Regions from separate parts of the Streptomyces sp. Tu6071 genome, predicted to be linked through region 1. Evidence: riboswitches for the same ligand, from Rfam matches in the RefSeq annotation. Region 1 holds a riboswitch; each other region holds the start of a gene.

Region 1 (5,441 bases):
CTCCAAGTGGAGGTGAGGGCCTGTCACGTTGCCGGTCGCACCGACGCGACCGATGACCTCACCGGTCGTCACCTTCTGCCCCACGCTCACCGAGATCGAGGACTGGTGGCAGTACCACAGCTCCGTACCGTCGTCGAGAAGGAGCACGGTGCGGTAGCCGTACGCGCCGGACCAGCCCGCCTCCTGGACGGTCGCCGAGTGGATCGCCTTGAGCGGCGTGCCGGTCGGCGCGGCGAAGTCGAGCCCCGTGTGGTGCCCGGAGGACCACATCGAGCCACCGTCGCCGAAGTGCGAGGTGAGGGTGTAGGAGGCGACGGGGAGGGTGTAGCTGCGGGCGAGTTCCGCGAGGCGCTTCGCCTCCGCCTTCGCCTTCGCCTCGGCCTCCGCCCTGGCCTTCGCCGCCGCTTCCTTCTTCTCCTGCTCGTCCGCGGCCTTCTTCTGCGCCTGCGCGGCGTGGTCGGCGGCGGCCTGCGCCGCGACCGCCTCGGCCTGTTCGCGGGCCGTACGGTCCGCGCTGTCGGCCTGATTCTCGGCCTGCGCGAGGATGCGGGCGCGCAGCGCCTCGCCCGCGTCGGTGGCGCCCTGCTCGCGGTCGGTGTCGCTGAGCCCGGCGTTGGTGAGCGGCGCGGCGGCGGGGTTGGCGGCGAGCTGTTCGGGCGTGTCGCCCTTGGCGTCGGCGACGAGCGAGCCGATGCCGGGGAGCGACTCGGCGTCCGGCAGCACCTGCTTGAGCTGCCCGGTCACCTCCGTGACCTTCTCCGGCAGCGAGAGCTTCACCGGCGGCTTCTCCTGCGCCGAGGCGATACCGCCCGCGCCGACCGCAGCGAGCACCCCGACTCCGAGCACGGTCGAGCTGCGGGCGAGTCCGCCGCGCTGCTTGGCGACCCGGTGCCGGCCGCGCACGGACCCGAGCGATTCCTCTGTCGGGTTCCACTCGCCGCCCGCCTCGGGAGCACCGCTCCCGTACGCGCCGAATCCGACGGAGCCCGGGTAGACGTCCACCGGGGCGGCGTGACCCGCGGGGGGCGCGTACGCGGCGGGGGCGGCGTCGGTCCCGTACGGCAGGCGCGGGGCGGACCCGTACGACTGGGCGGAACCGTACGACTGCGCCGGGGCGGACCCGTAGGGCTGCGCGGGGACGGACCCGTACGACTGGGTGGGGACGGCGGACCCGTAGGGCGCGCCGGAGATGGGGGCCGGGGGCTGGGCCGGCAGCGAACCGCCGGGGGTGAGCATGCCGGTGGGGAAGGCGCTCGGGCCGGGGGCAGGCGGGTTGGACGCCACGAAGGCGACTCTCCTTTCCTTCCTTCTCGCCTACCGGGTTAGCTGACGGGTTCGGAGCAGGAAGGTCTCCTACGGGCACCCGTACGGGCACCCGATTCACCCCGGAAGAGTGGTTCCCCGGTTCCCTCGCGGGATTCGGCGCACGCGCGCGGAGCCGACGCTCTCGCCGACTGGGACGACCGCGCTGCGTTATCGAACGTTAATAGACCCGGAGGGGTGATTCCAAGCCGTTGCCGATGATCCTTTACGGCCACCACCAGCGGCTAAACGGACATGTGGCGAGTGATCCGGACGAGTTGACCGGGCAATCGTCCAGGCTGTGAATCTGATGGGGCGTCAATTGTTATCGAATGATTCACGCGGGGTCACGGGTCCCAGAGTTTCGGTCTCGGCGGCCGTACCGGTCCCTCCAGCCGCCCCGGCCGTCGCGCCGGTCGTGCCCTGGGCCGGGGCATCGGGGCGGCGGACGGCGAGCAGGGCCATGTCGTCCGTCGTGGCGCCGCCCGTGTACCGCAGGACCTCCTCGGTGATCGTGGTCAGCAGGGCACGCGGGTGCGGGAAGACGCGGCCGCTGAGGCGGGCGACGGGGTCGTAGAAGCGCCCGCGCGCGTCGCGGGCCTCGGAGAGGCCGTCGGTGTAGAGGAGGAGGGTCGCGCCGGGCGGGAAGTCGATGATCTCGGCGCGGTCGGGCCAGGCGCCGAGTTCGCCCATCCCGAGCGGGAGCGCGTGCTCGCCGGGGGTCAGGACGTGGAGGCGGCCGTCGCGTTCGAGGAGCAGCGGTTCGGTGTGGCCGCGGTTGACGAGGCGCAGTTCGGCGGCGCCGCGCGGGACCTCGGCGAGCACGGCGGTCGTGAAGCCCTCGAAGGCGTCGAGCGCGCGACGGCGCAGGCCCTCGCGGGCGAGGGCGCGTTCGAGGCGCTGGGCGACGCCCTCCACGGTCGGCTCCTGCTCGGCGGCCTCGCGAAACGCCCCGATGACGACCGAGACCGCCTCGACCGCGCCGAGCCCCTTGCCCCGCACGTCGCCGAGCACCATACGGACGCCGTACGGGGTGTCCTGCACGGCGTACAGGTCCCCGCCGATGAACGCGTCGGCCTCGGCGGCCTCGTACTGCGCGGCGACGTCGAGCCCGCCGATCCGCTCGGCGGGCACGGGCAGCACGGCGCGCTGCGCGACGGCGGCGACGTTCTGCACGGAGGCGAGGCGGCGGTCGCCGCGGCGGATGAGGGCGTTGATCAGCACGGCGAGCGCGGCGACGGTGAGCACGGTGCTCAGCTCGATGAGGAACGGCCCGGTGGGCAACCTTCCTCGGATGACCTGGAGCAGGATCTCCCCGACGACCGCGAGCCCCCCGACCCCCGCGGTGACCCGCGACGAGGCGAAGGGCGCGGCCACGAGCGGCGCCGCGGCGAAGAACGGCGCCCCGGTGAACGTCGCGGGCGCGAACAACCCGAGGACGAACCCGCAGACCACCAGCAGCAACGGCACCACCCGCACCAGCACCCGCACCGCCACCTCCCGCCGCGCCCACGCGGCCGCAAGCTGGGGGTGCGGCTGGGGCCGGTGCGGCGGCGGAGGCGGAACCGGCTTGTAGTCCTGACGGGGCGGGGTGTCCCACGTGGAGCCGCCGGAATCGCTGGAGCTGCCGGAATCGCCGGAACTGCCTGAGGAGGCGGAGGGGCTGAGGGAGGGGTCGGCGGAGGTGGAGGTGGAGGGGCTGCGGGAGGCGGCAGCCGCGGAGGCGTCGGAGGCGTCGGAGGATGGTGGGTTGCCGGAGGAGCCGGGGCGGGCGGCGGACGCGGGGACACCCGAGGACTCGGGGCCGCTCGCGGGCGCCGAGTCGGAGGAGGACTCCGGATTCGCGGAGGCACCGGAACCCTCGGAACCGGTACCGGCTCGGTGGTCCGATTCTGAGTCGTCAGCGGCCGAACCGCCCTGCCCCCCGAAGACCGGCCCGGAGCCGACAGGCCCGGAGCCGACCGGCCCAGGGCCGACCGACCCGGAGCCGATCAGCCCGGGGTCGGTGTGCGGGCGGCTCTCCTGCCCGGGGGTCGTGCGGGGGCCGCCCTCCGGCTCGGGGTCGAGCCCGTCGGGCCCCGCCTGTCCGGAGTTCTTTGGCGTAGAAGATACGGAGGGCGGCGAGCCGGGGGTGGGGTCTTCGGGGCGTGCGGAGTCGTTGTCCCCGCCCGGCCCCGTTCCTCGCTGCCCCAAGGCTCGCCTCCCGCCGGCCGTGCGCGCGCCCGCGCCCCTTGTACGTACGTACTTCTTCCAGGGTCGCGCCGGGAGAGCGGTGCCGCGAGTCGGGGACGGCCGGGCGGGGCTCCGCCACGGCATGACGAAGGCCCCGGCGCCTTGGGGGCGCCGGGGCCTTCGTACTGAGTAGCGGGGACAGGATTTGAACCTGCGACCTCTGGGTTATGAGCCCAGCGAGCTACCGAGCTGCTCCACCCCGCGTCGGTAAACCCAACTCTACACCCTTCCCGGAGTGCTCCGCGCCACCGTTGTTCACAGGGGCACGAGGGTGATGTCCGTGGCCTTCACGCTCGCCCAGACGGGCGTGCCCTCGTGGAGGGCGAGGTCGGCGGCGGCCTCGGGGGTGATCTCGGCGATGAGGGCGGGGCAGTCGGGGCCGGCGAGGAGGACGCGGAGGCGGCTGCCGAGAGCGGTGATCTCGGTGACGGTGCAGGCGTAGGTGTTGCGGGGGCTGCCGCTCGGGCGGCTCGGGTGGAGTGCGACGGACTCGGGGGCGATGACGGCGAGCCCAGGGGTGCCGGGAGGCGGGGCGGGAGCGTCGGCGGGGGGTGCGACGACGAGGTGGCCACCGCCCTCGGGGGCGAGCCCGTCCGGGGTGAGGGTGCCGGGCCAGGCGTTGCGGCCGAGCATGCGCGCGACCCAGGCGGACCGGGGACGGCGCGCGACCTCGGCGGGCGGCGCGTCCTGCACCGTACGGCCCCCGTCGAGCACGAGAACGCGGTCGGCGAGCGAGACCGCCTCGACGGGATCGTGGGTGACGAGCAGGCAGACGCCCCCGAAGCCGTTGAGGTGACGGCGCAGGGCGTGCCGTACCTGGGCGCGGGTGGTCTGGTCGAGCGCGGCGAGGGGTTCGTCGAGCAGGAGCAGGCGGGGGCGGACGGCGAGGGCGCGCGCGAGCGCGACGCGTTGCGCCTGGCCGCCGGAGAGCTGGGCGGGGCGACGGTGGGCGAGGTGCCCGACGCCGAGCCGGTCCAGGTGTGCGCGCGCGGTACGGCGGGCCTGGGCGCGCGGCACGCCGTTGGCGCGGAGGCCGTAGGCGGTGTTGGCGAGCGCGCTCAGGTGCGGGAAGAGCGCGCCGTCCTGCGGCACCCACGCGACGCCGCGCCGGTGCGGGGGCAGGGCGGTGACGTCGTCGGCGCCGAGGCGGAGTTCGGCGTGGGCGCGGGGGGTGAGGCCGAGGAGGGCCCGTAGGAGGGTCGTCTTGCCCGCTCCGTTGCGGCCCACGACGGCGACGGTGGTGCCGGGCTCCGCGTCGAGGTCGAGATGCGTGTAGCCGCTCAGGCTCGCGTGCAGCGCGTACGTGGGTGTGGGGTCATGGGCCTCCTCGGTGGTGTCGCGGGCCTCGCCAGGTGCGAGGTCCTCGTCGGACGTGGTGGAAGCGGGTCCTTCGCCGGGCCGGGGGCGCGACTCGGCGAGAGCTCGCTTGCCCGCACCTTGCCCCGTGAGATCGCCGCGACCCTTTTCCACCGCTTCTTCACTCCAACGGCTGAACTCGCCGCTTTGTTCGGCTTCGCGGGCACCCGGAGCGGGGTCCCGGACGTCTTCCTCTGTGACGGCGGAGGAATGGGAGCGGGCGGTACGGGCGTCGGGGGCGGCGCCGGTCCAGCGGCCCCGCAGGCCGATGAGGACGGCCATCGCGATGGCGAGGAGGAGCAAGGAGACGGAGGTGGCGGCTTCCGGGGAGTCCTGGAGGAGGAGGTAGACCTGGAGCGGGAGGGTCTGGGTGGTGCCGGGGAGATTGCCGGCGAAGGTGATGGTGGCGCCGAACTCGCCGAGCGCGCGGGCCCAGGTGAGTGCGGCTCCGGCGGCGAGGCCGGGGGCGACGAGAGGGAGGGTGACGGTACGGAAGACGCGCAGCGGGGAGGCGCCGAGCGAGGCGGCGGTCTCCTCGTAGCCGGGGCGGA
Region 2 (5,441 bases), 1.8 Mb from region 1:
ATCTTGGTGTTGTGGGGCAGCACCTCGGCGCCGAAGCGGCGGATGCCGCGCTCGCGCGCGACGGCCGCGATGTGTTCGAGGAGCGCCGAGGCGACGCCGCGTCCCTGGTACGCGTCCTGCACGAGGAAGGCCACCTCGGCCTCGTCGGCGGGCGCGGACGCGGGACGGCCCGTCGCGTCGACGCGATCGAAGCGGACCGTCGCGATGAACTCGCCGCCGATGGTCGCGGCGAGCCCGACCCGGTCCACGAAGTCGTGGTGCGTGAAGCGGTGCACGTCCTTCGCGGAGAGCTTCGGGTAGGGGGCGAAGAAGCGGTAGTACTTCGACTCGTCGGAGACCTGCTCGTAGAAGCTGACGAGCCGTTCGGCGTCGTCGGCGGTGATGGGCCTGATCCGCGCGGTGCCGCCGTCGCGCAGTACGACATCGGCCTCCCAGTGCGCGGGATAGCCGGCGTCGGGCGCCTGCGCCGAGGGGTGCCGGTCCTGGGGGCGGTCGCCTCCCGGAACGGGCACTGCTGAGCTGGGCTCCTCTGGGCGGGGCGGGTCGGCCGGGGTCTCCATGGGGTCAGCGTACGACCGTGTGTGCGAGGCGCGGGGGTGCCGTGCGGGGGCGCGGCGACGGGATCGGAAGGGGGCGGACGGCGGGGGCTTTCGGCCGGTGGGCGCTGCGCGGCGCAGGGGGGCGAGGCGCGGCGCAGGGGGGCGCGACGCAGGGGGCCGGGGCGTGGGGGCCCGGGGCCGGGGCGCGGCGCGGGGGTGTCCCCCTGGTGCCCGCGCACACCCCTCGTACGGCCCCCGCCCCCTTGCGCCGCGCGGCGCGCCGTGCCACCACGAGGGGAGAACGCGTCCCGGAACGGGAAGGCCCGTACCGCGACCCCGCACCGATCCGCACCACCGGAAGACCGCACCGACCGCACCACTGGAAGCCGCACCGATCCGCACCACCGGAAGCTGCACAACCGCGTATCCGCACCGGGCCCGCACGCGCGCGGGCCCCGGACCCGAAGGGCTGCACCATGGCTGAGCGTCGCGTCACCGTCGGCTGGCCGGAGGGCCTCCACGCCCGTCCCGCCTCCCTCTTCGTGCGGGCATCGACCGCCACCGGACTCCCCGTGACCGTCGCCAAGAGCGAAGGCGAAGCGGTCAACGCCCGCTCCATGCTCGCGGTGCTCGGCCTCGGCGTGCAGGGGGGCGAGGAGATCACGCTGAGCGCGGAGGGAGAGGGGGCGGAAGAGGCCCTGGACCGGCTCGCCAAACTCGTGGCCGAGGGGCTCCAGGAACTCCCGGAAACCGTTTAGGGAATACGCGGGGGTCCGGGCGCGCGGAATTGTTCTCCACGCGTCCGGGTCCTCGCGCATTTCCGGGGCGGGCACAGCGATAAAGCCCACCGAAGACACACCCCATTACGGGCAGGGAATGCCCGCTCGCCGGGACGGCGAAGGTGGCGAGGTGACGGTCTCGCGATGTCGTATCCCTTTGTATACGGCCCCCGTGTTAATGCGGGAGGCCGGGATTGTTTACGGGATGTTGCGAAGTCCTCACCACCGGGCCGACGCGCACGGTCACACCCGCTCGCGCGGTCACCGGGCGGGCGCGCGACCTCACCAGGCGGGGGCCTCCTCGGGGTCGCGCCCCGGCGGGCGGCGCGGGGGGCGGGGGCCGGGGCCGCGCAGGCGGTGGGCGCGGCGCGCGCGGTCGGCGTGCTGCGCGGTGAGCGCGCGGGCCCGCTCCGCGTCGCCGCGCGCCACCGCGTCGACGATCGCGCCGTGCTCGGCCCAGGACTCCTGCGGGCGGGCGGGCGATTCGACCACGTACATCCACGCGATCTTGTGCCGCAGCAGGGTCAGGAGCGAGGTCAGCGTCTCGCTCGCGCTGGCCTGGACAAGGGTTTCGTGGAACCAGCCGCCCAGCGAGCGCAGGTCCTCCTCCTGCCCCCGCCGCGCCCGCTCCTGCCCGAGCCGGACGAGACCGCGCAGCACCTTGAGGTGCGCCTCGGTCCTGCGCTGCGCGGCGCGCGCCGCGCACAGCGGCTCCAGCAGCAGCCTGGTCTCCAGGACGTCCACGGCCTCCTGCGCCCCCGGCTCCGCGACCTGCGCCCCCGCGTGCCGGCGCGTCACCACGAAGCCCTCCGCCTCCAGCGTGCGCAGCGCCTCCCGCACCGGCACCCGCGACACCCCGTATCTCCGCGCGAGCAATTCCTCCGTGAGCCGGCTCCCCCGCTCGTACACGCCCGAGACGATATCGTCCCTGATCGCCGTGCATACCGAGTGCGCGGGAATGCTCATGACCCGACCTCCGCATTAATCACCGCGAAACGCTGTCTGGACGTCCGCGAGGTGACTCCATTAGAGCAGTGACCCTATGAGAACAGCGAAGAATTCCTCACGGCAGGGCGCATTCCCCGGATTTCCCCGGGCTCCGGTGCGCTGTTTACGGGCGGTTCGGGGCGGAAAGGGCGGGGGTGTGCGGGGCCGGGGGGATCTCGGGGGCCGTAGCCGGAATGCCGAAAGCCCCCGGGGGGCGGGGGCTTTCGGGGGCGTCGCGCGGGGGACGCGGGGCTGGTGCGGGGTCCGTGCGGGGGGCCGGACGAGACCGCTGCGGGATTCCCGTGCGGGGGCGGCACCGGGTCCCGTGCCGGGCCAGGGCTCAGATGTCGATGCCGTGGCCGCGCAGGTAGGCGAGCGGGTCCATGTCGGAGCCGTACTCGGGGCTCGTGCGGGCCTCGAAGTGCAGGTGGGGACCCGTGACGTTGCCCGTGGCGCCCGAGATCGCGATCTGCTGACCCGCGGTCACGGCCTGCCCGACCGCGACGGTGGCGGCGGTCAGGTGCCCGTACTGCGTGTACGTCCCGTCGTGCATACGGAGCACGACCTCGTTCCCGTACGCGCCGCCCCAGTCGACCTTCACGACCGTCCCGGCCCCGACCGCGTGGACGCTCGTGCCGCTCGCCGCGTGGAAGTCGATGCCGGTGTGGCTGCCTGACGACCACAGCGAGCTGCTGGCGTGGTAGCCGGTGGAGACGTACGAGCCGGGGATCGGCAGGACGAAGGTGTTGAGGCGCTTGCGCTCGGCGGCCCGCGCGGCCCGCTCCTTCGCCTCCTTCTTCCGCTCGGCCTCGCGCTTCGCCTTCGCGGCCTCCTTGCTCGCCCGGGCCGCGGCCTCCGCCTCGGCGGCGTCCTGCTCGGCGGCGGAGTGCACGAGGGACGCCTGCGTGGCGATCTCCTGGGCGACGCTGTCGAAGCCGATGACGCGGGTGAGGCCGGTGTCGGGGCCCTCATGCTGCGCGGCCTGCGCGGGCGCGGCGAGGGTGCCGACGACGGAACCGGTCGTGAGCGCGGCGATCCCGGCCACCTTCGCACCGGTGCGGGACGCTCGGACGGCAGGGCGGCGGTGCCTGCCCGTGGGGCGCGTGAACGCCATGAAGCGGCTGTTCCTTTCCTTCCCTCTCGCCTACCGGGTTAGCTGACGGGTTCGGAGCAGGAAGGTCTCCTACGGACACCGGCGGACGGCATCCGATTCACCCCATGGGACACATGGGTCCCCGGCTCCCGGGTACGAGCCCCGGAACTCGGCGAAGGCCGTCCGCTGCCGCGGGCGCGGCGCATACCTGACGAACAGCCGGAGTGACGCTAAGCGGGACAACACTTCCGCAACAAACGGAACCGCACCTTTGTTGCTCATGCCACACCCCAGACAGGCCGTCATGCACCCAATACGGACACGATGACGACCCCGTCGGGACGATCACGGGTCCGCCTCCGACCCCTGGGTACCCCCGTGTCCGGACAAAGACGCACAGCCGCCGCCGGTACGAGAGCCTTGCCCGATGTCCGCGACTTGTCGGCTGCGTGGGGGAGCACGACGACGGGCGGGGCACGTCGGGGACGTGAGCCTTCGGGGCTGGTGGGGGGTCGGTTGACGGGGGACGGGTGGCGGGGGCGAGTGACGGGGGCAATTGTGTCAGTGCCCACGGCGAGCACGAGGGCCGACGAACCGTCACGGACATCCGCGCTCTACCGACCACGCCTGCCGGGCGCTCGGCTGACGGCGAGACAGCGAGCGGGAGGGAAACAGTCGGTCCCGGCGGGAGGGCGGGCGGGTGCGCCGGGGACCGCGTGCGCGCGCCTGGGGGTCCCGTCCTCCGGACATCGACGCACAGCCCCTCGCAAGAGCCCCCGGCACGGTGACGACGGCGAGGGAGGCCGCCGGACTGTGGCCAACGGGCCCAACCACCTCACCGCGGCTGTCCGTTCAGCACCGCACAGCGTTGCCCCCGCGATGATCCCAACGCCCTGACGCAGTCCTTGGCGGGCTCACCGTGAAGACGCGCCCCCGATCCCCGCTCCGGCCGAGCCCGCCGGTAGCAGCGGACGAGCGGACCGAGCCGGACGGTCGCGGGCAGGCCAACAAGCCCAGCCAGGCCGACCAGGCCGCCCGGTCACGTTCACCCGGACCGAACCCGACCGGACGGGTGCGGCCACCGTCCCGGCCGCACCCGTCCCCACGACCTCAGCCCTGCACCACCGTCACTTCCCCGATCCCCAACTCCCGCACCGGATCGGCGATCTGCGCCGCGTCCCCCACGAGGACCGTCACGAGGCGGTCCGCCGGGAAGGCGTTCACGACGGCGGCCGTGGCCTCCACCGTGCCCGTCTCGGCGAGGCGGCGGTAGAAGGCGGCCTGGAAGTCGTCGGGAAGCTGCTGCTCGACCTGGTCGGCGAGCGTCCCCGCGACGGCGGCGGCCGTCTCGTACTTGAGCGGGGCGACGCCCACGAGGTTCTGCTCGGCCGTCTCGCGCTCCACGTCCGTGAGCCCGCCCGCCGCGAGGTCGCGCAGCACCTTCCACAGGTCCGCCAGCGCGGGCCCGGTGGACTCGGTGTCGACCGAGCCGCTGATCGCGAGGAGCGCGGCGCCCGGGGCGAGCCCCGTGCCCTCCGCCGGGCTCCCGGACCGCAGCACCTGGCCGAAGGCCCGCACGCCGTAGGTGTAGCCCTTCTCCTCGCGCAGCACCCGGTCGAGACGCGAGGTCAGCGTCCCGCCCAGGCAGTAGGTGCCGAGCACCTGCGCCGCCCACACCGGGTCGTGCCGGTCCGGGCCCGTACGGCCGATGAGGAGCTGCGTCTGCACCGAGCCCGGCCGGTCGACGATGAAGACGCGCCCGGTGTCGTCCGAGGTGATCGGGCTCATGGCGGGCGAGGCGGGGGCCGAGCCCGTCCACGTGCCGAGGCTCTCGGCGAGCAGGGCGTCGAGATCGGCGCCCGCGAAGTCGCCGACGACGACCACAGTGGCCGTGGCCGGATGTACGTACCGCTCGTACAGCTCCCGTACGGCCTTCGCGTCGATCGCCTCGACGGTCTCCGCCGTGCCCTGCCGGGGGCGGGAGATGCGGCTGCCGGCCGGGAAGAGCTGCTTGAACAGCTCCTTGGCCGCGCGGCGCGCCGG
Region 3 (5,441 bases), 2.8 Mb from region 1:
CCGACCTCACGCGCTTCGACTGCCAGCCGCTGCCCGGCCTCCTCGCCGAGAAGCTGCTCTCGCACAGCCCGCACCTGGACCGCGTCTTCTTCGGCAACAGCGGCACCGAGGCCGTCGAGACGGCCCTCAAGTTCGCGCGCTTCGCGACCGGGCGCCACCGCATCCTCTACTACGACCACGCCTTCCACGGCCTCACCACGGGCTCCCTCTCCGTGAACGGGGAGAAGGGCTTCCGCGACGGCTTCGCGCCGCTGCTCCCCGACACCGCGCTCCCCGTGGGCGACCTCGCCGCGCTGGAGCGGGAGCTGCGCAGGGGCGACGTGGCCGGGCTCATCGTCGAGCCGATCCAGGGCAAGGGCGTCACCGAGACCCCGCCGGGCTACCTCAAGGCCGCGCAGGACCTGCTGCGCAAGCACAAGGCGTTGCTCATCGCCGACGAGGTGCAGACCGGGCTCGGGCGCACCGGGGACTTCTACGCCTACCAGCACGAGGAGGGCGTCGAGCCGGACCTCGTGTGCGTCGCGAAGTCGCTCTCGGGCGGCTACGTCCCGGTGAGCGCGACGCTCGGCAAGGAGTGGATCTTCAAGAAGGTCTACTCCTCGATGGACCGCGTCCTCGTCCACTCCGCGAGCTTCGGCGCCAACGCGCAGGCGATGGCCGCGGGCCTCGCGGTGCTGCACGTCATGGAGGACGAGAACATCGTCGCCCACGCGCGCCGCACGGGGGACTACCTCAAGCAGCGCCTGACCGACCTGATCCCGACGTACGAGATGCTCGCCGACATCCGCGGGCGCGGCCTCATGATCGGCATCGAGTTCGGCCGCCCCGACTCGCTCAAGCTGCGCAGCCGCTGGGCGATGCTCCAGGCCGCGCGCAAGGGGCTCTTCGCGCAGATGGTCGTGGTGCCGCTGCTCCAGAAGCACCGCATCCTGACGCAGGTCTCGGGGGACCACCTCGAAGTCATCAAGCTCATCCCGCCGCTCGTGATCGACGAGAAGGACGCGGACCGCTTCGTGGACGCCTTCACGGCGGTCATGGACGACGCGCACAACGGCGGCCTCATGGGCGACTTCGCGAAGAACATCGTGAAGCAGGCGGTCGCCCACCGCTGACCCCGTGTTTTGCCTCTCGGGCAAAAAATTTGCCCGAGAGGCACGACGGTGGCTGAATGGAGGCATGAGCACCGAGCCCGAAGGCGCGTCCGAAGAACTCGCCGTCACCGTCGCCCCGCACCTGCGGGAACTGCGCCGCCGCGCGGGCCTCACGCTGGAGGCGGCGGCGAAGGCCGCGAGCCTCTCCCCGGCCCACCTCTCCAGGCTGGAGACGGGCCGCAGGCAGCCGAGCCTGCCGATGCTGCTCGCCCTGGCACGCACCTACGGTACGACGGTCTCCGAACTCCTCGGCGAGACCCCCGCCGGACCGGGCTCGGTCGTCCGCGCCGGCGCGATGGAACCCACCGAGGCGGGCGGCTGGACGTACTGGCAGGCGGGCGGCTCGGGACGCGGGATGCAGGCGCTGCGCGTACGGGTCCCGTACGGCAGCCAGGGCGACATCGTGCGCGTGCACCCGGGGGAGGAGTGGCTGCACGTCCTGACCGGACGGCTCCGGCTGCGCCTCGGCGACAGCGCGCACCTGCTCGGCCCGGGGGACAGCGCCCACTTCGACTCGCTCACCCCGCACCGCATCGCCGCCGCGGACCCGGACGGCGCGGTGCTGCTCTTCGTCCACACGCTCTTGCAGAGCCCGCTCGGCGCGCTCTGCCTCGGCGACGTCCACCCAGGAGGCGCGTAATGCCCGAGTCCGAGTACCAGCCCGAGCCCGCAGGACGGGCCACGGCGGAGGAGCCGAAGGCCCCCGAACCGCAGTCGCCCCCGTCCCCGCGGGCCCCGGAGTCCTCGCCGGAGGACAGCCCGATCCGCCGCTTCGTCGAGGACAAGATCCCGACCGGGCTGTGGGTCCGCGTCTTCGTCTACGTCGTCGCCGCGCACGGCGTCGCGGCCTTCCTCTACCTGCTCTTCGTGCTGGGAGCGAAGAACCAGTAGCGGAGAGATCAGCCCCTCCACCCGCGCGATGCCAGCCCCTCCGGCGAGTGAGGAGCGGGGGTGTGGGGGCGGGGCCCCCACGGTGGGGTCATTCCACGAGCCGTTCCCTCAACCGCTCGCGCAGCGCCCCGTCCATCCCCAGGACTTCCCCGAAATACCGCTCCCGGCCACCCCAGTGCGTGTCGATCGTCTCGAACGCCGCCCGCAGATAGCTCGCCCGCGCCGCGAAGAGCGGATCGAGCAGCTCGGCCACCTCCGGCGCCGTCGGTGCCACCGCGTCCTTGCCGCGCGAGACGCGGTAGCGGCGGTGGCGCGCGTCCGACTTGAGGTAGTCCTCCTCGATCGCCTCCTCCTCCACGCCCACGGCGAGCAGGACGAGCGCGATCGAGGTGCCCGCCCGGTCCTTGCCCGCCGCGCAGTGCAGCAGCGCGGGCACGCTGTCCTCGGCGATCGCCCGCAGCAGCCGCCCGTGCTCGGCGGTACGCTCCTTGATCAGCTGCCGGTAACTGGCCTCCATGCGGGCCTCGGCGCGCCCCTCGCCGAGCGCCGCTCGCAGTTGGCCCACCTCCCCGTCCCGCACGATCCGCCAGAACTCCGCGCCGTCCGCCGGGTCGTTGAGCGGCAGGTGCACATTGCGCACGCCGGGCAGTTCGACGTCGGGGCCTTCGAGGGCGCGGTCGGCGGCGTTGCGGAAGTCGAAGACGGAGTGGAGGCCGAGGCCCGCGAGGTAGGCGGCATCGGTGTCGGTGGCGTGCGCGAGGTGGCCACTGCGGAAGAGGACGCCGCGGCGGGTGCGGCGGCCGTCGCGGGTGGGCAGCCCGCCCACGTCGCGGAAGTTGCGGACGGCGCTCAGCGCGGGCTCCTCCGGCCCCGCCGAGGGGGTGGCGACGGGCTCGGGCGCGGTCCCCGGGGACGGCTGCGTCACGGGACTCCTTCCGGTCGGCCGCCGGCGCGGCTCGCCGGCGGGGGCGCGAGGCCGAGACTCGCACGGACCACGGGGCCGGGCAAGGTACCCGAGCGCGGGAGAACCCCGAGGTGAGCAGCGTCATAGCGGTGACGGACGGTGCCGGATGGGGGTCCGGGGCGGGGTGGACCGTTTTCGCTGCAAACGGCGTACGTCCGGTTCTGTCCGTATCGAGCTGTTTCCACGGAGAGTGACGGAAATCTTCGGAATGGATCACCAAATGTGATTCACAGCGCAAAAAGGCTGCTTGTCCGGCGTGTCGCATTGCCTTTACGGTCACCACCAGTCCGGCCGGAACGCCGAATCCTGCCGCCGCCCCGGACTCTCACGCTCACTCACACCCGTACCGGCAGGAGCGGGGGACCCACACGCTTCACGCCGTTCCCGGTCCTCCCGGGACGGCTCGGGGTGAAGTCACCGCGCGCACCGCGCCGGTGGCCGGGCAGCTCCAGCCCGAACCCGACAGCTCACCCCGCAGGCGACGGAGAAGGAATCCGCATGTCCGCCACGGCCAACCGCCGCTCGTTCACCCGTCGCCTCGCGCTGCTCGGCACCACCGGTGCCGCCGTCGTGGCGCTCCCGCTCACCGCCCTCGGCGGCGCCCACGCCGCGAGCCCCGCGAAGGACGCGACGTACACCGTCAAGACCGGTGACACGCTCATCAAGATCGCCAAGAAGGAGAAGGTCTCCGGCGGCTGGAAGAAGCTCTACGAGCAGAACAAGGGCACCATCGGCGCCAACCCCGGCATCATCAAGCCCGGTTCGAAGCTCGTCGTGAAGAAGGCCGCGACCCCGGCCCCCGCCGCCAAGAAGGCCACCACGGGCTCCGGCTGGACCGCGCCCGTCGACGGCGTCAAGGGCAGCGGCTACGGCCGCAACGGCAGCCTGTGGTCGCACGGCCACACGGGCGCCGACTTCCCGGTCAACACCGGTACCCCGGTCAAGTCCGTCGCCGCCGGCACGGTCGTCACGGCGGGTTGGGGCGGCGCCTACGGCAACCAGATCGTCATCAAGCACGCCGACGGCCACTACAGCCAGTACGCCCACCTCTCCGCCTTCAAGGTCTCGGCCGGGCAGAGCGTCGGCGAGGGTCAGCAGATCGCCGTCTCCGGCGCGACCGGCAACGTGACCGGCCCGCACCTGCACTTCGAGGTCCGCACGGGCCCCGACTACGGGAGCGACGTCAACCCGATCACCTTCCTCGCGCAGCACGGCGTCAACGCCTGAGCGCCGTACCACCGAGAGCCGCCGCGGCCCGTTCCCCCAAGGGGCGGGCCGCGGCGGCCGTTTCGGGACACGACCGCCAAGGGGTGCCGTTTATTCCGGGGTTGGGGCTTTCTTGACCGGTGGTCTTTCTCACTCCGTGTCACCCCCTCCCTACGGTGGCGTAAGTCTGGCGTAAAGGTGAAGGATGCCGAGGTGGCACGAGAAGCGAGGATTCCCAGCAGCAAGGCCCTCCGCGCGGAGGGCACCGTGACGTCCTACGTGGCCGTGGGCGACAGCTTCACGGAGGGCGTGGGCGACCCCGGGCCCGACGGGCTCCTCACCGGCTGGGCCGACCGCCTCGCCGTCCAGCTCGCCGACCGCCTCCCCGAGCGCTCCGCCTTCCGCTACGCCAACCTCGCCGTGCGCGGCAAGCTCCTCGACCAGATCGCCGGGGACCAGGTCCCCCGCGCGGCGGCGCTCGCCCCCGACCTCGTCTCCTTCGTCGCGGGCGGCAACGACGTCCTGCGCCCCGGCAGCGACCCGGACGACCTCGCCGAACGCTTCGAGAAGGCGGTCGCCACGCTCTCCGGCGCGGCGGGCACCGTCATGATCGCGACCGGCTTCGACACGCGGGACACGCCTGTCCTGCGCCACCTGCGCGGCAAGATCGCCACGTACAACGCGCACGTACGCGCCGTCGCCGACCGCCACGGCTGCCTCGTCCTGGACCTGTGGGCCCTGCGCTCGGTGCGCGACCGCCGCGCCTGGGACAGCGACCGCCTCCACCTCGGCCCCGAGGGCCACACCCGCGTCGCCCTGCGCGCCGCCCAGCTCCTCGGCCTCGACATCCCCGCCGACCCCGAGCAGCCCTGGCCCGCGCTGCGCCCGCGCGGCACCTTCGAGGAGCGGCGCGACGACATCGCCTGGGCCCGCGAGTACCTCGTCCCCTGGATCGGCCGCCGCCTGCGCGGCGAGTCCTCGGGCGACCACGTCCACGCGAAGCGCCCGGATCTGCTGCCGCTGTAGAGGGAAGCAGAAGCAGCCCCGCCGGCGGAACCAAATCCGGCCCCTCCGGCGTTTGAGGGGCGGGGGCCCGGGGGCGGAGCCCCCGCAAGGCCCACCCCGGCGAGCGCCGGGCCGACGGACCCGCCGAGTATTGACACGTACCGCCCCGGAACTTCCGCACCCGAGGAGACACCCGTGCCCCCCACCCGCCGCCTCCCCACTCC
Region 4 (5,441 bases), 1.0 Mb from region 1:
GGCGGGACTGGGAGCGGTAGACGCGGGCCGCCGTCTGCTCGCCGAGGACGCGCAGACGGGTCGCGGTCGAGAAGCGCTCGCCGTCGTTCTTCCGTGCCATGACGGATCTCCCCCCTCGTGCGGGTCTCGCGCGCCGTGCGCACAGGCGTACGGCACACACGCGTACGCCCCCGCACACGGTACGGGACCGGGTGCGGGGGCGTGCGGAGGCTCAGCACCGCGTACGCGGCGGGGTGCCTCGGCGCGTACGGGCCGGGGGCGGGTCAGCCCTTGAAGCGCGGGAAGGCCGAGCGGCCCGCGTACACCGCCGCGTCGTCGAGGATCTCCTCGATGCGGAGCAGCTGGTTGTACTTGGCGACGCGCTCGGAGCGGGCCGGGGCGCCGCTCTTGATCTGGCCGCAGTTGGTGGCGACGGCGAGGTCGGCGATCGTGACGTCCTCGGTCTCGCCGGAGCGGTGGGACATCATGCACTTGAAGCCGTTGCGCTGGGCCAGCTCGACGGCGTCCAGCGTCTCGGTGAGCGAGCCGATCTGGTTGACCTTGACGAGGAGGGCGTTCGCGGACTTCTCGTCGATGCCGCGCTGGAGGCGCTCGGGGTTGGTGACGAAGAGGTCGTCGCCGACGAGCTGGACCTTGTCGCCGAGGCGCTCGGTGACGGTCGCCCAGCCCTCCCAGTCGTCCTCGAAGAGCGGGTCCTCGATGGAGACGAGCGGGTAGGCGCCGACCAGCTCCTCGTAGTACGAGGTCATCTCGGCGGCCGTGCGGTCCTGGCCCTCGAAGCGGTACTTGCCGTCCTTGTAGAACTCGGAGGCGGCGCAGTCGAGCGCGAGCGCGACATCGCGGCCCGGCACATAACCGGCCTCCTTGATCGCCTCGACGATGAGGTCGAGCGCGGCGCGGTTGGAGTCGAGGTTCGGCGCGAAGCCGCCCTCGTCGCCGAGCCCGGTGGACAGGCCGCGCTCCTTCAGCACCTTCTTCAGCGTGTGGTAGACCTCGGCGCCCCAGCGGACGGCCTCGGAGAACGACTCGGCGCCGATCGGCGCGATCATGAACTCCTGGATGTCCACGTTGGAGTCCGCGTGCGAACCGCCGTTGAGGATGTTCATCATCGGCACCGGGAGCAGGTGCGCGTTGGGGCCGCCGAGGTAGCGGAAGAGCGGGAGGTCGCTCGCCTCGGAGGCGGCGTGCGCGACGGCGAGCGAGACGCCGAGGATGGCGTTGGCGCCGAGCGAGGACTTGTCGGGCGTGGCGTCGAGGTCGGACATCGCCTGGTCGATCAGGCGCTGCTCGGTCGCGTCGTAGCCGACGAGCTCCGGGCCGATCTGCTCGATGACGGCGAGGACGGCCTTCTCGACGCCCTTGCCCTGGTAACGGTTGGCGTCACCGTCACGCAGCTCGATGGCTTCGAAGGCACCGGTGGACGCACCGGAGGGCACGGCAGCACGGCCGGTGCTGCCGTCGTCGAGGCCGACCTCGACCTCGACCGTGGGGTTGCCTCGGGAGTCCAGGATTTCCCGGGCTACGACGACGTCGATGGACGGCACGAGCATCTCCTTCTGGGATGTGGAGCAGGTCTGCGGGGGCCCTTGCGGGGTCTTCCGCTGCATGAGCCTAACCGGCCCGGGGGCCGGTACCGGCCTACGCCCGGGACTCGGCCGCAATCCGTGGGACAGAGCCGGTGAATGGGGCGAATCGGGTGGGCGGAACGGGGCCGATCGGGGCATCTGAGCCGAGGGGGTGACAGGTGAGCCGCGCTGGTGAGCGGGGGTGCGCGCGGGTGAGGGGATACGGGGCGTGGGCGGGCCGCGGGGGCGGGGGCCCGGCGCGGGGCGGAACGGAGCGGGGGCGGCCTGCCGGGGCGGGGGCGGAATGGGGCGCGGCGGGGCGGCGCGGTGCGGTGCGGGGGCGGCGCGGTGCGGTGCGGGGGCGGCGCGGTGCGGTGCGGAAAGTCCGTCCTGCCGCGTACGGGTGGAACGGGGGGCGCGGAAAAGCCCCGCCCCGTCGCGTACGGGGGAGAACGCGACGGGGCGGGGCGGTCCTGCGTGGGGGACGAGGGTCCCCGGTGGGGTCAGCTGAGGTGGAGCTGCTGGCCCGGGTAGATGAGGTCGGCGTCCTTGACGATGTCCTTGTTCAGCTCGAAGAGCTTGTTCCAGCCGCCGGAGACGTGGTGCTTCTGGGCGATCTCGCTGAGGCTGTCGCCCTTGACGACCTTGTATTCGCCGTCGCCCTTCGGGACGGTGATGCCGGTGTCGGTCTTGACCGTGCCGGTGGTCGACTTCGGGGTGGTGTGCTGCTGCTGCGGGGCCTGGCGCTCCTGGCTGCGCGAGGCGCTCTGGTCGCTGGAGGAACGCTCCTGCGGCTGCGACTGCTGACCGCCACCGCTGGGGTTGACGCCCGGGTCGACGCCGTCGTTGCTGAGGTTGCCGGCGCCGGCGCAGGACCAGGCACCCGGGCCCTGCATGTCGAGGAGGCGCTCGGCGGTGGCGATCTGCTGGTCCTTGGTGGCCAGGTCGGCGCGCGAGGCGTACTGGGTGCCGCCGGCGGCGGCCCAGGAGGACTGGCTGAACTGGAGGCCACCGTAGTAGCCGTTGCCCGTGTTGATGGACCAGTTGCCGCCGGACTCGCACTGGGCGACAGCGTCCCAGGTGGAGGTCGAGGCGGCGGAGGCGCTGCCGGTCGCCATCAGCGGGACGGCGATCGCGGCACCGGTGACACCGGCGAACGCGACGATTCGGGTGGTACGACGGCGACGGTGCTTGGCCTTGCCGGAAAACAGCATGGAGGGTCTCCTCACCGACGCCTACGAGGTGAGCTGTCGGGTTCGGGCCTGTGAGTTGCCCGGCCGGACGGCGGCTGCCGCCCGGCTTCACCCCTAGCCCCGGACCGGCGCCCGGTCTCCCGGGCGCCGGCTGGGACGCAAACCTTGGTTCCCCCGCTCCTGCCTTCGGCGCGTGACGCGACGACTGTCCCGAAACGGGCGCCGGCAGGATTCGGCGTGACGACCGTCGGGGCCTCCCGGTGGGGAAGCGAGCACGACGTTAAGCAACAAATCAGCGGAACTTCAAAGACGATCAGGGCGGTTGAGACTCATGTCTCACTCGACCCCTACCGGACAATAACGGACAGACACGGTCAACCGCTTGTCCGGTTATCGCCCTGAATCCGCACCAAGATCCAGGCTCTGGCCAGGAAGAATGAGGTCCGGGTCAGTCCCGATGATCTTCTTGTTCTGCTCGTAGAGCCCGGTCCAGCCGTCGGCGAGCTCGTGCGCCTCGGCGATGCTCCAGAGATTGTCCCCTTCGCGCACCTTGTACGCGTCCGTCTTGTCCGCCCCGTCCGCACCCTTCTGACCCTCCGTGTCCGTGGCCGCGTGACGCCCGCCGGGGGCGGAGCGGTCGGCACCGGAGTCGCGGTCGTCGCCCGACGTGGCGGACGTCTCGCCGGAGGGGTCGCCGCCGGGGACGGTGGTCGACTCGGAGGGCGAGGCGGAGCCGGTGGCGTCCGCGGTCTCGGAGGACGAGGCGGAGGAGTCGGGCTTCGCGTGCTTGCCGCGGCTCTGCCCCGCGGCGCCGTCCTTGCCCGTGGCGCCGTCCTTGTCCTTGCCGGAGGGGCTCGCGGAGGCGTCGGCGGAGGGGGCCTCGCCGGAGGCGTCGGCGTCGGGCGTCTTCGAGGCGGAGGGGTCGGCGCTCGCCGAGGACGAGGAGGAAGCGTCCGCCTCCTTGCCCTTCTTCTCCTTCTTGTCCTGCTTGTCCGTCTGCGCCTTGCCCGTCTCCGTGGCGCTCGGCGTGTCCTGCGGTGCGGGCGTCGAGGCCGTCGAGCCGTCCTCGGCGGTGAGCCCGGCGCTCAGGGCGCAGCCGGGCCAGGCGGAGGGGCCCTGGGTCGCGAGGATGCGCTGACCCACCTGTATCTGCTGGGCGGGCGTCGCCATGTCGGCACGGGGCGCGAGGTCGAGACCGCCGTTGGCCTCCCACTCCTCGTCGGAGAGCTGGAGGCCGCCGTAGTAGTCGTTGCCGTTGTCGGCCGCCCAGTCGCCGCCGGTCTCGCACTCCACGAGGCGGTCCCAGGGACCCTGGTCGGCGCTCGCGGTCCCCGCGCCGAGGAGGGGGATGGCGATGGCGGAGCCGGTGACCCCTGCCGCGATGACAAGGGCCGGGGCCTGGCGGGGGCGTCGGTGGCGACCGTTCCCGGAGAGCATGCGGTGCCTTTCGCAAGCAGCTGAGGGGTCAGCTGGTGGGACAGATGATCCGGACGTGAACGTAGCGGGATTCGAACGCTCGTCACAAGTCGATGCAGCACTGATCACGCGAACATCACATTATTGACGCGCGTTCAGTTCACGACTGCTCACATCCCTGTCCAGAGGGTGTGAAACGGACGGGAAGGGTGCGTAGGCCGCGCATGATGAGGCCGCCGCGCCAGCGCAGTTGTCCGGGGTCCGCGTCGAGCGCGAGGTCGGGGAGGCGCGTGAAGAGGCGGGCGAGCGCGGTCTTCCCCTCCAGGCGGGCGAGCGGGGCGCCGAGGCAGTAGTGGATGCCGTGGCCGTAGCCGAGGTGCTGGTTGTCGCGGCGGGCGAGGTCGAGCGTGGCGGGGCCGGGGAAGCGGGCGGGGTCGCGGTCGGCGGCGGCGAGGACGACGAGGACGGGGTCGCCGGAGCGGATCTGCCGGCCCGCGAGGTCGAAGGACTCGGTGGCGTAGCGCCAGGTGGCGAGTTCGACGGGGCCGTCGAAGCGGAGGAGTTCCTCGATGCCGGTGGTGAGGAGGGCGTCGCCGTGGTCGGGGCCCGCCAGGGCGTCGTGGAGCGAGGCGCGCTGACCGGGGTGCTGGAGGAGCGCGAACGTACCGTTCCCGATCAGGTTGACGGTCGTCTCGAAACCCGCGAAGAGAAGGATGAAGGCCATGGCGGCGGCCTCGTTCTCGGTGAGGTGCTCGCCGTCGTCGGCGGCCTGGATGAGCGCCGAGATGAGGTCGTCGCCGAGGTCGCGGCGTTTCCTGTGGATGAGTTCGGCGAGGTAGCCGCGCATCTTGCCGACGGCGCGGCCCACGCCCCCGCGCGGGCCCTGTCCGTGCCGGATCATCATGCCCGCCCAGTCGCGGAAGTCGTCCTGGTCCTCGCGCGGGACGCCGAGGAGGTCGCAGATCGCGTAGATGGGGAGCGGGAAGGCGAACTCGTGGATGAGGTCCGCGCTGCCGCGCGCGGCGAAGCCGTCGATGAGGTGGTCCGTCAGCTCGGCGACGCGCGGCGCGAAGGCCGCGACGCGGCGCGGTGTGAACGCCTTCGAGACGAGGCGGCGCAGCCGGGTGTGGTCGGGCGGGTCGATGTTGAGCAGGTGCGTCATCAGCTCGGCCTTGCGCTCCCCCGGGATACCGGTCTTCCCCCGCGCCCCGGCGCCCTCCGCGTGGTGCGCGGGGTTCTTCGAGAGCCGGGGCTCGGCGAGCGCCCG

Evidence for each region. A riboswitch is a leader RNA that binds a small molecule or an ion and turns the genes downstream of it on or off. The one in region 1 is predicted to bind cyclic di-AMP.
Region 2: it holds a riboswitch for cyclic di-AMP, as region 1 does, so the genes downstream of both, STTU_RS07245 (M23 family metallopeptidase) here and STTU_RS14705 (M23 family metallopeptidase) in region 1, are expected to answer to the same signal.
Region 3: it holds a riboswitch for cyclic di-AMP, as region 1 does, so the genes downstream of both, STTU_RS03290 (M23 family metallopeptidase) here and STTU_RS14705 (M23 family metallopeptidase) in region 1, are expected to answer to the same signal.
Region 4: it holds a riboswitch for cyclic di-AMP, as region 1 does, so the genes downstream of both, STTU_RS19220 (transglycosylase family protein) here and STTU_RS14705 (M23 family metallopeptidase) in region 1, are expected to answer to the same signal.

Annotation. Positions count from the first base shown of each region.
Region 1 covers NZ_CM001165.1:3,581,705-3,587,145, forward strand. The annotation lists gene STTU_RS14705 (M23 family metallopeptidase) at 1-1,284, opposite strand, end outside; cyclic di-AMP (ydaO/yuaA leader) riboswitch at 1,297-1,435, opposite strand; gene STTU_RS14710 (PP2C family protein-serine/threonine phosphatase) at 1,621-2,787, opposite strand; tRNA gene STTU_RS14720 (tRNA-Met) at 3,665-3,738, opposite strand; gene STTU_RS14725 (ABC transporter permease) at 3,790-5,441, opposite strand, start outside.
Region 2 covers NZ_CM001165.1:1,774,859-1,780,299, forward strand. The annotation lists gene STTU_RS07230 (bifunctional GNAT family N-acetyltransferase/acetate--CoA ligase family protein) at 1-560, opposite strand, end outside; gene STTU_RS07235 (HPr family phosphocarrier protein) at 1,016-1,297, shown strand; gene STTU_RS07240 (GntR family transcriptional regulator) at 1,601-2,284, opposite strand; gene STTU_RS07245 (M23 family metallopeptidase) at 2,646-3,419, opposite strand; cyclic di-AMP (ydaO/yuaA leader) riboswitch at 3,432-3,583, opposite strand; gene STTU_RS07250 (M16 family metallopeptidase) at 4,509-5,441, opposite strand, start outside.
Region 3 covers NZ_CM001165.1:798,928-804,368, reverse strand. The annotation lists gene STTU_RS03310 (aspartate aminotransferase family protein) at 1-1,112, shown strand, start outside; gene STTU_RS03305 (helix-turn-helix domain-containing protein) at 1,177-1,791, shown strand; gene STTU_RS03300 (DUF6126 family protein) at 1,791-2,042, shown strand; gene STTU_RS03295 (tyrosine-protein phosphatase) at 2,131-2,967, opposite strand; cyclic di-AMP (ydaO/yuaA leader) riboswitch at 3,325-3,502, shown strand; gene STTU_RS03290 (M23 family metallopeptidase) at 3,505-4,233, shown strand; gene STTU_RS03285 (SGNH/GDSL hydrolase family protein) at 4,426-5,238, shown strand.
Region 4 covers NZ_CM001165.1:4,602,500-4,607,940, reverse strand. The annotation lists gene STTU_RS19230 (FtsB family cell division protein) at 1-100, opposite strand, end outside; gene eno (phosphopyruvate hydratase) at 264-1,550, opposite strand; gene STTU_RS19220 (transglycosylase family protein) at 2,069-2,779, opposite strand; cyclic di-AMP (ydaO/yuaA leader) riboswitch at 2,783-2,960, opposite strand; gene STTU_RS35925 (LysM peptidoglycan-binding domain-containing protein) at 3,149-4,195, opposite strand; gene STTU_RS19210 (cytochrome P450 family protein) at 4,335-5,441, opposite strand, start outside.